Regions from separate parts of the Streptomyces sp. NPDC001157 genome, predicted to be linked through region 1. Evidence: riboswitches for the same ligand, from Rfam matches in the RefSeq annotation. Region 1 holds a riboswitch; the other holds the start of a gene.
What was found. A riboswitch is a leader RNA that binds a small molecule or an ion and turns the genes downstream of it on or off. The one in region 1 is predicted to bind S-adenosylmethionine.
Positions count from the first base shown of each region.

Region 2: it holds a riboswitch for S-adenosylmethionine, as region 1 does, so the genes downstream of both, thrC (threonine synthase) here and ACWDAG_RS10465 (aminotransferase class V-fold PLP-dependent enzyme) in region 1, are expected to answer to the same signal.

Region 1 is NZ_JBSFJW010000004.1:461,918-466,123, reverse strand. Features, by position in the region: gene qcrB (cytochrome bc1 complex cytochrome b subunit) at 1-35, shown strand, start outside; gene trpD (anthranilate phosphoribosyltransferase) at 169-1,233, shown strand; SAM riboswitch class IV at 1,305-1,421, shown strand; gene ACWDAG_RS10465 (aminotransferase class V-fold PLP-dependent enzyme) at 1,585-2,958, shown strand; gene ACWDAG_RS10460 (Lrp/AsnC family transcriptional regulator) at 3,071-3,352, opposite strand; gene ACWDAG_RS10455 (rhomboid family intramembrane serine protease) at 3,349-4,083, opposite strand.
Region 2 is NZ_JBSFJW010000008.1:337,829-342,034, reverse strand. Features, by position in the region: gene ACWDAG_RS18335 (alpha,alpha-trehalose-phosphate synthase (UDP-forming)) at 1-625, opposite strand, end outside; gene ACWDAG_RS18330 (glucosyl-3-phosphoglycerate synthase) at 721-1,665, opposite strand; SAM riboswitch class I at 1,824-1,980, shown strand; gene thrC (threonine synthase) at 1,999-3,285, shown strand; gene ACWDAG_RS18320 (MoaD/ThiS family protein) at 3,399-3,674, shown strand; gene ACWDAG_RS18315 (cold-shock protein) at 4,126-4,206, shown strand, end outside.

The DNA.
Region 1 (4,206 bases):
ACAGGGAGATCACGAGCGGCCACGGCCACCACTGATCGCTGCGGCTCGCCACGCCACGGCAGAAGGGCCCCCGTCCGGTCTTCGGACGGGGGCCCTTTTCCATGCCCTGAGCTGGATAGGGTGGCTTCACACTCGTTTTCTTCTTCTACGACGACCAGGAGCGGCCTTATGAGCGCTGTGACCCCCGCTGGAGGCGACACCGCGGCGGGCCGTTCCTGGCCCCTGCTGCTGAACGGCCTGCTGGACGGCCACGACCTCACCGCCGACGACACCGCCTGGGCGATGGACCTGATCATGCGCGGTGAGGCGACCGACGCCCAGATCGCCGGGTTCGCGGTGGCGCTGCGTGCCAAGGGCGAGACCGTCGAGGAGATCACCGGCCTCGTCCGGACGATGTACGAGCACGCGAACGTCATCGAGGTGCCGGGCCGGACCGTCGACATCGTCGGCACGGGCGGTGACGGCGCGAAGACGGTGAACATCTCCACGATGTCGGCGATCGTCATCGCCGGCACGGGCGCAAAGGTCGTCAAGCACGGCAATCGGGCCGCCTCCTCCGCGTCCGGCGCCTCGGACGTCCTGGAGAAGCTCGGCGTCAATCTGGAGCTGACGCCGAAGCGGGTGGCGGAGGTCGCGGAGGAAGCCGGCATCACGTTCTGCTTCGCCATCAAGTTCCACCCGGCGCTGCGTCATGTCGCCGCCGCACGAGGGCAGTTGGGCATCCGGACGACCTTCAACGCGCTCGGTCCGCTGACCAACCCGGCGAAGGTGAGGGCACAGGCGGTGGGCGTCGCCGACCCGCGCCTGGCTCCGCTCATCGCGGGCGTCCTCGCCGAACGCGGCAACTCCTCCCTCGTCTTCCGCGGCGACGACGGCTTCGACGAGCTGACGACCACCTCCACGTCCCGGGTGTGGGTCGTCCGCGACGGCAAGGTCACCGAGGAGACCTTCGACCCCCGGGACGTCGGCATCGAACTGGTCCCGGTCGAGGCCCTGCGAGGCGCCGACCCGTCGTACAACGCGGAGGTCGCCCGCAGGCTCCTCGACGGCGAGAAGGGCCCCGTACGGGACGCCGTACTGCTGAACTCGGCGGCCGCGCTCGTGGCTCTCGACCCGGGTCCCGGGACGCTGGCCGAGCAGATCCGGGCCGGTATGGACAAGGCGGCGGAGTCGATCGACTCCGGCGCGGCCAAGCGGGCGCTGGAGCGCTGGGTCGCCGCCAGCAACGCGTAGCAGAGGACCGCGGTCCCGCAATCCGGACAGGAGTTGCGGGACCGCGATCACTTCACGTACGTTCCTGTCCAGGTCATGAGTGACAGTCATGAGGCCCCGGCCGACTGTCCGGCAACCCTCCGTCCGTGGCGGGGTGCCCCGGGTGAGGACCAGGCCGTAGGCAGCGAGGTCTACGGCAAGCGCGGACCCCTCGAGCAACCAGGGGTCCTGGTCGTCGAGGAGCCTTCCGTGAGCAAGCGAATGCGATAGGGCCGCAGAGCCCCGCCTCCGCATCCCCTTTCCTTTTCACGCCCCTGCTTGAGCCGTACCGCTCGCGGGGCGAATTCCACCTGCTTCCACGGGAGTTCCGCCATGTCTGTCTCCACCGCTGCCGCCGCCACCTCCGTTTGCAGTGACATTTCGGGGGCGCTGCCCGTTCTGGGCCGGGATGTCACCGTCCCGCTCGTCACGGGCGGCGAAGTCACCTACGCCGCGCTCGACTACGCGGCCAGCGCCCCGGCCCTGCAGCGCGTCTGGGACGACGTGGCGGCGTACGCGCCCTACTACGGGAGCGTGCACCGCGGCGCCGGCTACCTCTCCCAGCTGTCGACCGACCTCTTCGAGAACGCCCGCAGGACGGTCGCCGAGTTCCTCGACTGCCGGCCCGACGACCAGCTGATCTTCACCCGCTCCACCACGGACTCCCTCAACCTGCTGGCCCAGGCCCTTCCGGCCGACTGTCAGGTCTTCGTCTTCGAGACCGAGCACCACGCCAGCCTGCTGCCCTGGAAGGACGCCCGGGTCACCTACCTCAACGCCCCGCGCACCCCGCAGCAGGCCGTGGAGACCCTGGAGCGCGCCCTCGCCGACCGCGACCCGTACGGCCCGGCCCTGGTCTGCGTCACCGGCGCCTCGAACGTCACCGGCGAGCTGTGGCCGGTCCGCGAGCTGGCCGCCGCCGCCCACGCGCACGGCGCCCGTATCGTCCTGGACGCCGCCCAGCTCGCCCCGCACCACCCGGTCTCCGTGCAGGACCTCGACGTCGACTGGGTCGCCTTCTCCGGCCACAAGCTGTACGCGCCCTTCGGCTCCGGCGTGCTGGCCGGCCGCGCGGACTGGCTGCAGGCCGCCGACCCCTACCTCGCGGGCGGCGGCGCCAGCCGCAAGGTCACCCGGCGCGCGGACGGCGGTGTGGATGTGGAGTGGCACGAGAGCGCGGCCCGCCACGAGGCCGGCTCCCCGAACGTGATCGGCGCCTACTCCATCGCCTCCGCCTGCAGGGCGCTCACCGAGGCGGGCTTCGACACCCTGGTCGCCCGGGAGCAGCACCTGATCGAGAAGGTCCGTGCGGGCCTGGCAGAGGTCCCACAGGTCAAGGTGCTGTCCCTCTTCGGCGATGACGCGCCCCGGGTCGGCGTGATCTCCTTCGTCGTCGAGGGCTGGAACAGCTCGCACTTCGCCGCCGCCCTCTCCGCCGAGTACGGCATCGGCGTCCGCGACGGCCTCTTCTGCGCCCACCCGCTGGTCCGAACCCTTCTCGGCACCGACCCCCAGACCCAGGGCGAGTGCGGCGCCCCCGAGGCCGCCCCCGGCGAAAAGTCCCTCAACGCCATCCGCGTCAGCTTCGGCGCCGGCACCCCCGACGAGCACGTCGAGCGCTTCGTCACCGCCGTGAAGGAGCTGGTGGCGGACGGCGCGAAGTGGCAGTACCGAACGGAGGACGGCCGCTGCGTCCCGGCAGTCTGAATTTGACCGCCGTCAGGGGCAGCGGCTCTTAGGGGCGCGGGGAACTGCGCGACCAGCCACAACGGACCGGCACCCGCACACGAACCGCGCCCCGCAGACGCCTAGGCGTCGATCAAGAATCCAACCCGATGGCAAACGCGGCCTCAAGGTCATGCTGGGAGTACGTACGAAACGCGACGTGCGTATCCGTCGCCTCCACCCCGGGGATCTTGCTGATGCTCCCAGGGATCACATCAGCAAGATCCTCATGCTGCTTCACACGAACCATCGCGATCAGGTCATACGTCCCGGTCACGGAAAACACTTCGCTCACAGACTCCAGCGAAGCGATCCGCTCCGCGATCTCAGGGATCCGGTCCACGCTGGTCTTGATGAGGACGATCGCGGTGATCACGGCTGGTTCTCTCCCTCGGGGGCCGGAGCTGGGGCGGACCTCACTCTAGTCGTACGGCCGAATCGGACCCAGGCGTAGACGAAGCCCACGCCGAAGCCCACCAGGTGGGCCAGATAGGCCACCCCCGGTCCCGTCGCCGCGCGCCCGGCCGCCAGCCACTGCAGGGCCGCCCAGAAGGGCAGCACGATCCAGGCGGGGAAGCGCAGGGGGAGGAAGAACAGGAACGGCAGAAGACTGGTCACCCTCGCCCCGGGGAACAGGTACAGAAACGCACCCAGGACCGCCGAGATCGCCCCGGACGCGCCGACCAGGGACTGCTGGGACGTGGCGTTGGCCGCCGCGTACCCCAGCAGCGCGAGGTAGCCGCAGCCGACGTAGAAGAGCGTGAACTGGACGCGGCCCATCCGTTCCTCGGTCATCGCCCCGAAGACGTAGAGGAAGAGCATGTTGCCGAGCAGGTGCACCCAGCTGCCGTGGACGAAGAGGGCCGTGGCGGGGGTCAGGGCGGCCCTGGGGGAGCCCTGGAACAGTTCGGCCGGGACTACCCCCCAGCGGTGGAAATAGGCGCGCTGGGCGGCGAGCAGCGCGTCCGCGGAACCGTAGGCCGGACTGAGGCCGGCTGCCGGGCCGGTCACGAAGAGCAGACAGCACAGGGCGATCAGCGTGTGCGTCAGGGGCGCCGAGGGGCGCCGGATCGCTCTGCCGAGGGTGGCGGTCCACTTGCCGATCATGAACACAGAGCATGACGTAACGGGACGCAGTCGCACAGACCGCCTCGCCGCCGTGGACGGGCGGGCGGCGAGTCCGCCCCAGGCCGTAGGGTTACGAGCCACACGCCCGGGGAAGCCCGGGCG
Region 2 (4,206 bases), on a different contig from region 1:
GGGTCAGAAAGCCCAGCCGGTCGGCGCCCAGCATGCCGCGCAGCAGCTGCTCGGCGATGTCGTCCGGCAGCATCCGGAAGTAGTCCACCGGCGCCCACGGAGTGTGCGAGAAGTGTCCGATCCTGAGGTCCGGCCGCACCTCCCGCAGCATCCCCGGCACCAGACACAGGTGGTAGTCCTGCACCAGCACCGCCGCGCCCTCGGCCGCCTCCTGGGCGAGTGCCTCGGCGAAGGCGCGGTTGTAGGTCTCGTACGACGCCCACTGCCGCCGGAACTCCGCGTCGAAGACCGGCTCAAGCGGCGTCTGGTACAGCATGTGATGCACGAACCACAGCACGGAGTTCGCGATGCCGTTGTACGCGTCGGCGTGCACACCGGCCGGGATGTCCAGCATCCGCACACCGTCCTCGCCGACCCCGCGCCGTACCGCCTCGCGGTCGCCGTCGGACAGCGCCGAGCACACCCACAGGGCGTCCGCGTCGGGCCCGATCGCGGACAGGCCGGAGACCAGCCCGCCGCCGCCGCGCCTGGCGGCCAGCGAGCCGTCCTCCTGCACTTCGTACGAGACCGGGCCGCGATTGGACGCGACCAGCACCTGATGACCAGCGGAGTGCGTGGAAGCCATACGCCTCAACCTAGCCCGGCCCGGAAACGCTCAAACGTACGGCTGGGCTCTGCGGGTGGACCGTATACACCGCCCGCACCGCGTAACGCGCCGCCTCAGGCGACCTTGCGCGACGCGTACTCCGCGATCTCCACCATCGGCGGCCGCTCCTCCGTGTCCACGGAGTAGGTGCGCGGCTCGAAGCCGTCCTCGCCCCGTTCGAACTGGGTGAGGGAGGGACGGATGAGATGGCCGCGGGCCAGCCTCAGCTGTGCGGTGCGGTAGATCGCGGCGGACATCCGGCCCAGCGCCTGCCCGTCCTGGTGGCGGTGCTTGCGCACCCCGACGTCCACCTGGGCGAGCGCGTCGAGGCCCACCAGGTGCAGGGCGTCGACCAGCATGCCCAGCTCGACGCCGTACCCGACGGGGAACGGCAGCTGTTCCAGCAGGCTGCGCCGGGCCGCGTACTCGCCGCCGAGCGGCTGCACGAAGCCGGCCAGCTGCGGCCAGTGCATGTTCAGCAGTGGGCGTGCCATCAGCTCGGTGACCCGGCCGCCCTGGCCCTGGGCGCCGCCCAGCGGGCGGTCGTACATGCCCTTGACGAGGTCGATCCCCGGGTCGGTGAGCAGCGGGCCGACGATCCCGGAGACGAAGTCGGAGGAGAACTCCTTCAGGTCGGCATCGATGAAGCAGACGATGTCCCCGTCGGTGACGAGGAGCGAGCGCCACAGCACCTCGCCCTTGCCGGGGACGGTCGGGATGCGGGGCAGGATGTCGTCACGGTGGACGACCCTGGCCCCGGCCGCCGCGGCGACCTCGGACGTGCGGTCGGTGGACCCGGAGTCGACGACGACGATCTCGTCGACGAGCGGAACCTGCTGCATGAGGTCGTGACGGATGATCGCGACGATCTCGCCGACCGTCTCCTCCTCGTTGAGTGCGGGCAGCACGACGCTGACCGACTGTCCCGACCGCTGTTTGGCGGCGAGGATCCTGTGGAGAGGGCGATCGGTCAGGGACCAGGAGCGGGTGCTCAGCCAGCGCTCGACTTCTTCCAGCACGTAGGCGGCTCCTCTGCGTTCTCTCGGCGAGCGTGGAACGTGTGATCCATCTCGCGGTTCGGACGACTATCTCAACTGTCCTGGCCTTCGGTTACAGTCTTGAACAACGCTGGTGACCATCGCATGTCGGGGCTCGTCCGGCGTTTACAACCGCATACCGCTCATCCAGAGGGGCAGAGGGATACGGCCCGATGAAGCCCCGGCAACCCTCCAGCCGGTCTCGTACCGATCGATGCCGATCGTTCCGCGAGGCTCCCGGCTAGGGAAGGTGCCAAATCCGTCTCACGGCGAGATGCGTCGTGAGGAAGATGAGGAGAAAGGGCCTCGCCTCACATGGCTGCGCAGACTGTTGCAAGCACCACCGACCCCACGACCGTCGACCTCGGTCCCGCCGCGGCGCTCTCCTGCCGCGAGTGCGGTCACCGGGTACCCCTCGGCCCGGTCTTCGCCTGCGAGGAGTGTTTCGGCCCGCTGGAGATCGCCTACGACTTCTCGGCCTACGACACCGAGGAGCTCCGCAAGCAGATCGAGGCGGGTCCCGCGAACATCTGGCGTTACGCGCCCCTGCTGCCCGTCCCGGCGGACGTGGCCGACAAGCCGAACATCAACCCCGGCTGGACCAAGCTCGTCAGGGCCGACAACCTCGCCCGCGAGCTGGGCGTGACCGGCGGTCTGTACGTCAAGGACGACTCCGGCAACCCGACGCACTCCTTCAAGGACCGAGTCGTCGCCCAGGCCATCGAGGCCGCCCGCGCCTTCGGCTTCACCACCCTGTCCTGCTCGTCCACCGGCAACCTGGCCGGTGCGGTGGGTGCCGCGGCCGCCCGCGCCGGCTTCCGGTCCTGCGTGTTCATCCCGCACGACCTGGAGCAGGGCAAGGTCGTCATGGCCGCGGTCTACGGCGGCGAGCTCGTCGGCATCGACGGCAACTACGACGACGTGAACCGCTTCTGCTCCGAGCTGATCGGCGACCCGGCCGGCGAGGGCTGGGGCTTCGTCAACGTCAACCTGCGGCCGTACTACGCGGAGGGCTCCAAGACCCTGGCGTACGAGATCTGCGAGCAGCTCGGCTGGCAGCTGCCGGACCAGCTGGTCGTGCCGATCGCCTCCGGCTCCCAGCTCACGAAGATCGACAAGGGTCTGCAGGAGCTGATCAAGCTCGGGCTCGTCGAGGACAAGCCGTACAAGATCTTCGGCGCGCAGGCCGAGGGGTGCAGCCCTGTTTCCGTCGCGTACAAGGCGGGGCACGACGTCGTACGGCCGCAGAAGCCGAACACGATCGCCAAGTCGCTGGCCATCGGCAACCCGGCGGACGGGCCGTATGTGCTCGACATTGCCCGGCGCACCGGGGGTGCGGTGGAGGATGTCAACGACGAGCAGATCGTCGATGCCATTCGGCTGCTCGCCAGGACCGAGGGGATCTTCGCGGAGACCGCCGGTGGCGTGACCGTGGGCGTGACGCGCAAGCTGATCGAGAACGGTGTCCTCGACCCGACCCTGACGACGGTCGTCCTGAACACCGGTGACGGTCTGAAGACGCTGGATGCGGTGGCCGGCACCGGGCTCACCGCGACGATTCGGCCGAGCCTTGAGTCGTTCCGTGAGGCGGGGCTCGCCTAGCAGGTAGTTGTTCGTCTGCGGGCCGGTGGGGGCTGGTCGCGCCCCGCGGCGGAGCCGCAAATCGACACAGCCCCGAGCCCCTTGAAAGCCACACCCTGACCGGAGGTTTCACCGTGAGCGTCAACGTTCGTATCCCTACCATCCTGCGCACCTACACCGGCGGGCAGGCCGAGGTCACCGCCGAAGGCGGCACCCTCGGCGAGGTCATCGCCGATCTGGAGAAGAACCACACCGGGATCGCCGCCCGCGTTCTCGACGACCAGGGCAAGCTTCGCCGGTTCGTCAATGTGTACGTGAACGACGACGACGTGCGGTTCGAGCAGGGGCTGGAGACGGCGACTCCGGACGGGGCGGGCGTCTCGATCATTCCGGCCGTGGCCGGAGGCTGAGCGAAACAGGTCGGACGACCGATTATTACCTTCGGTAACGCTGATTACCGAGAGTTCATCGAATTGCCCCCTCCGCGAGAGAAGCGGAGGGGGCAATTCTGCATGGTTGAGCGCGGTACAGTTGGGGAACCTGCTCGACTCCGCTTGCCGCGTGCATATGAGTTCTTGCTTCTCCGGCAGCGAGAAGTAGCCAAAGTGTGCAGGTTTTTTGCGTCTTATGCTCCATTTATGGGGCCCGACTTGCCCTGAATTCAGGCGAATTCTCCGTAAATTCCCGACCGGTCGTGCCCGGAATTCTCGTCCGATTGACCTGTTGCAGACGGCAGTTGGACAGATACATTCAGCCGCGGTCGACGCGTTCCGGCGCACGCCCCCAACCGTGGGGGGTGAGGTCTGACCCGGATCCGCGAAGTGTGGATCTGTGCAAGGGCCAGTAATAGGGGAGTTAGGCATGGCTCAGGGCACCGTCAAGTGGTTCAACGCGGAGAAGGGGTACGGCTTCATCGCGGTCGACGGTGGTGCGGATGTTTTC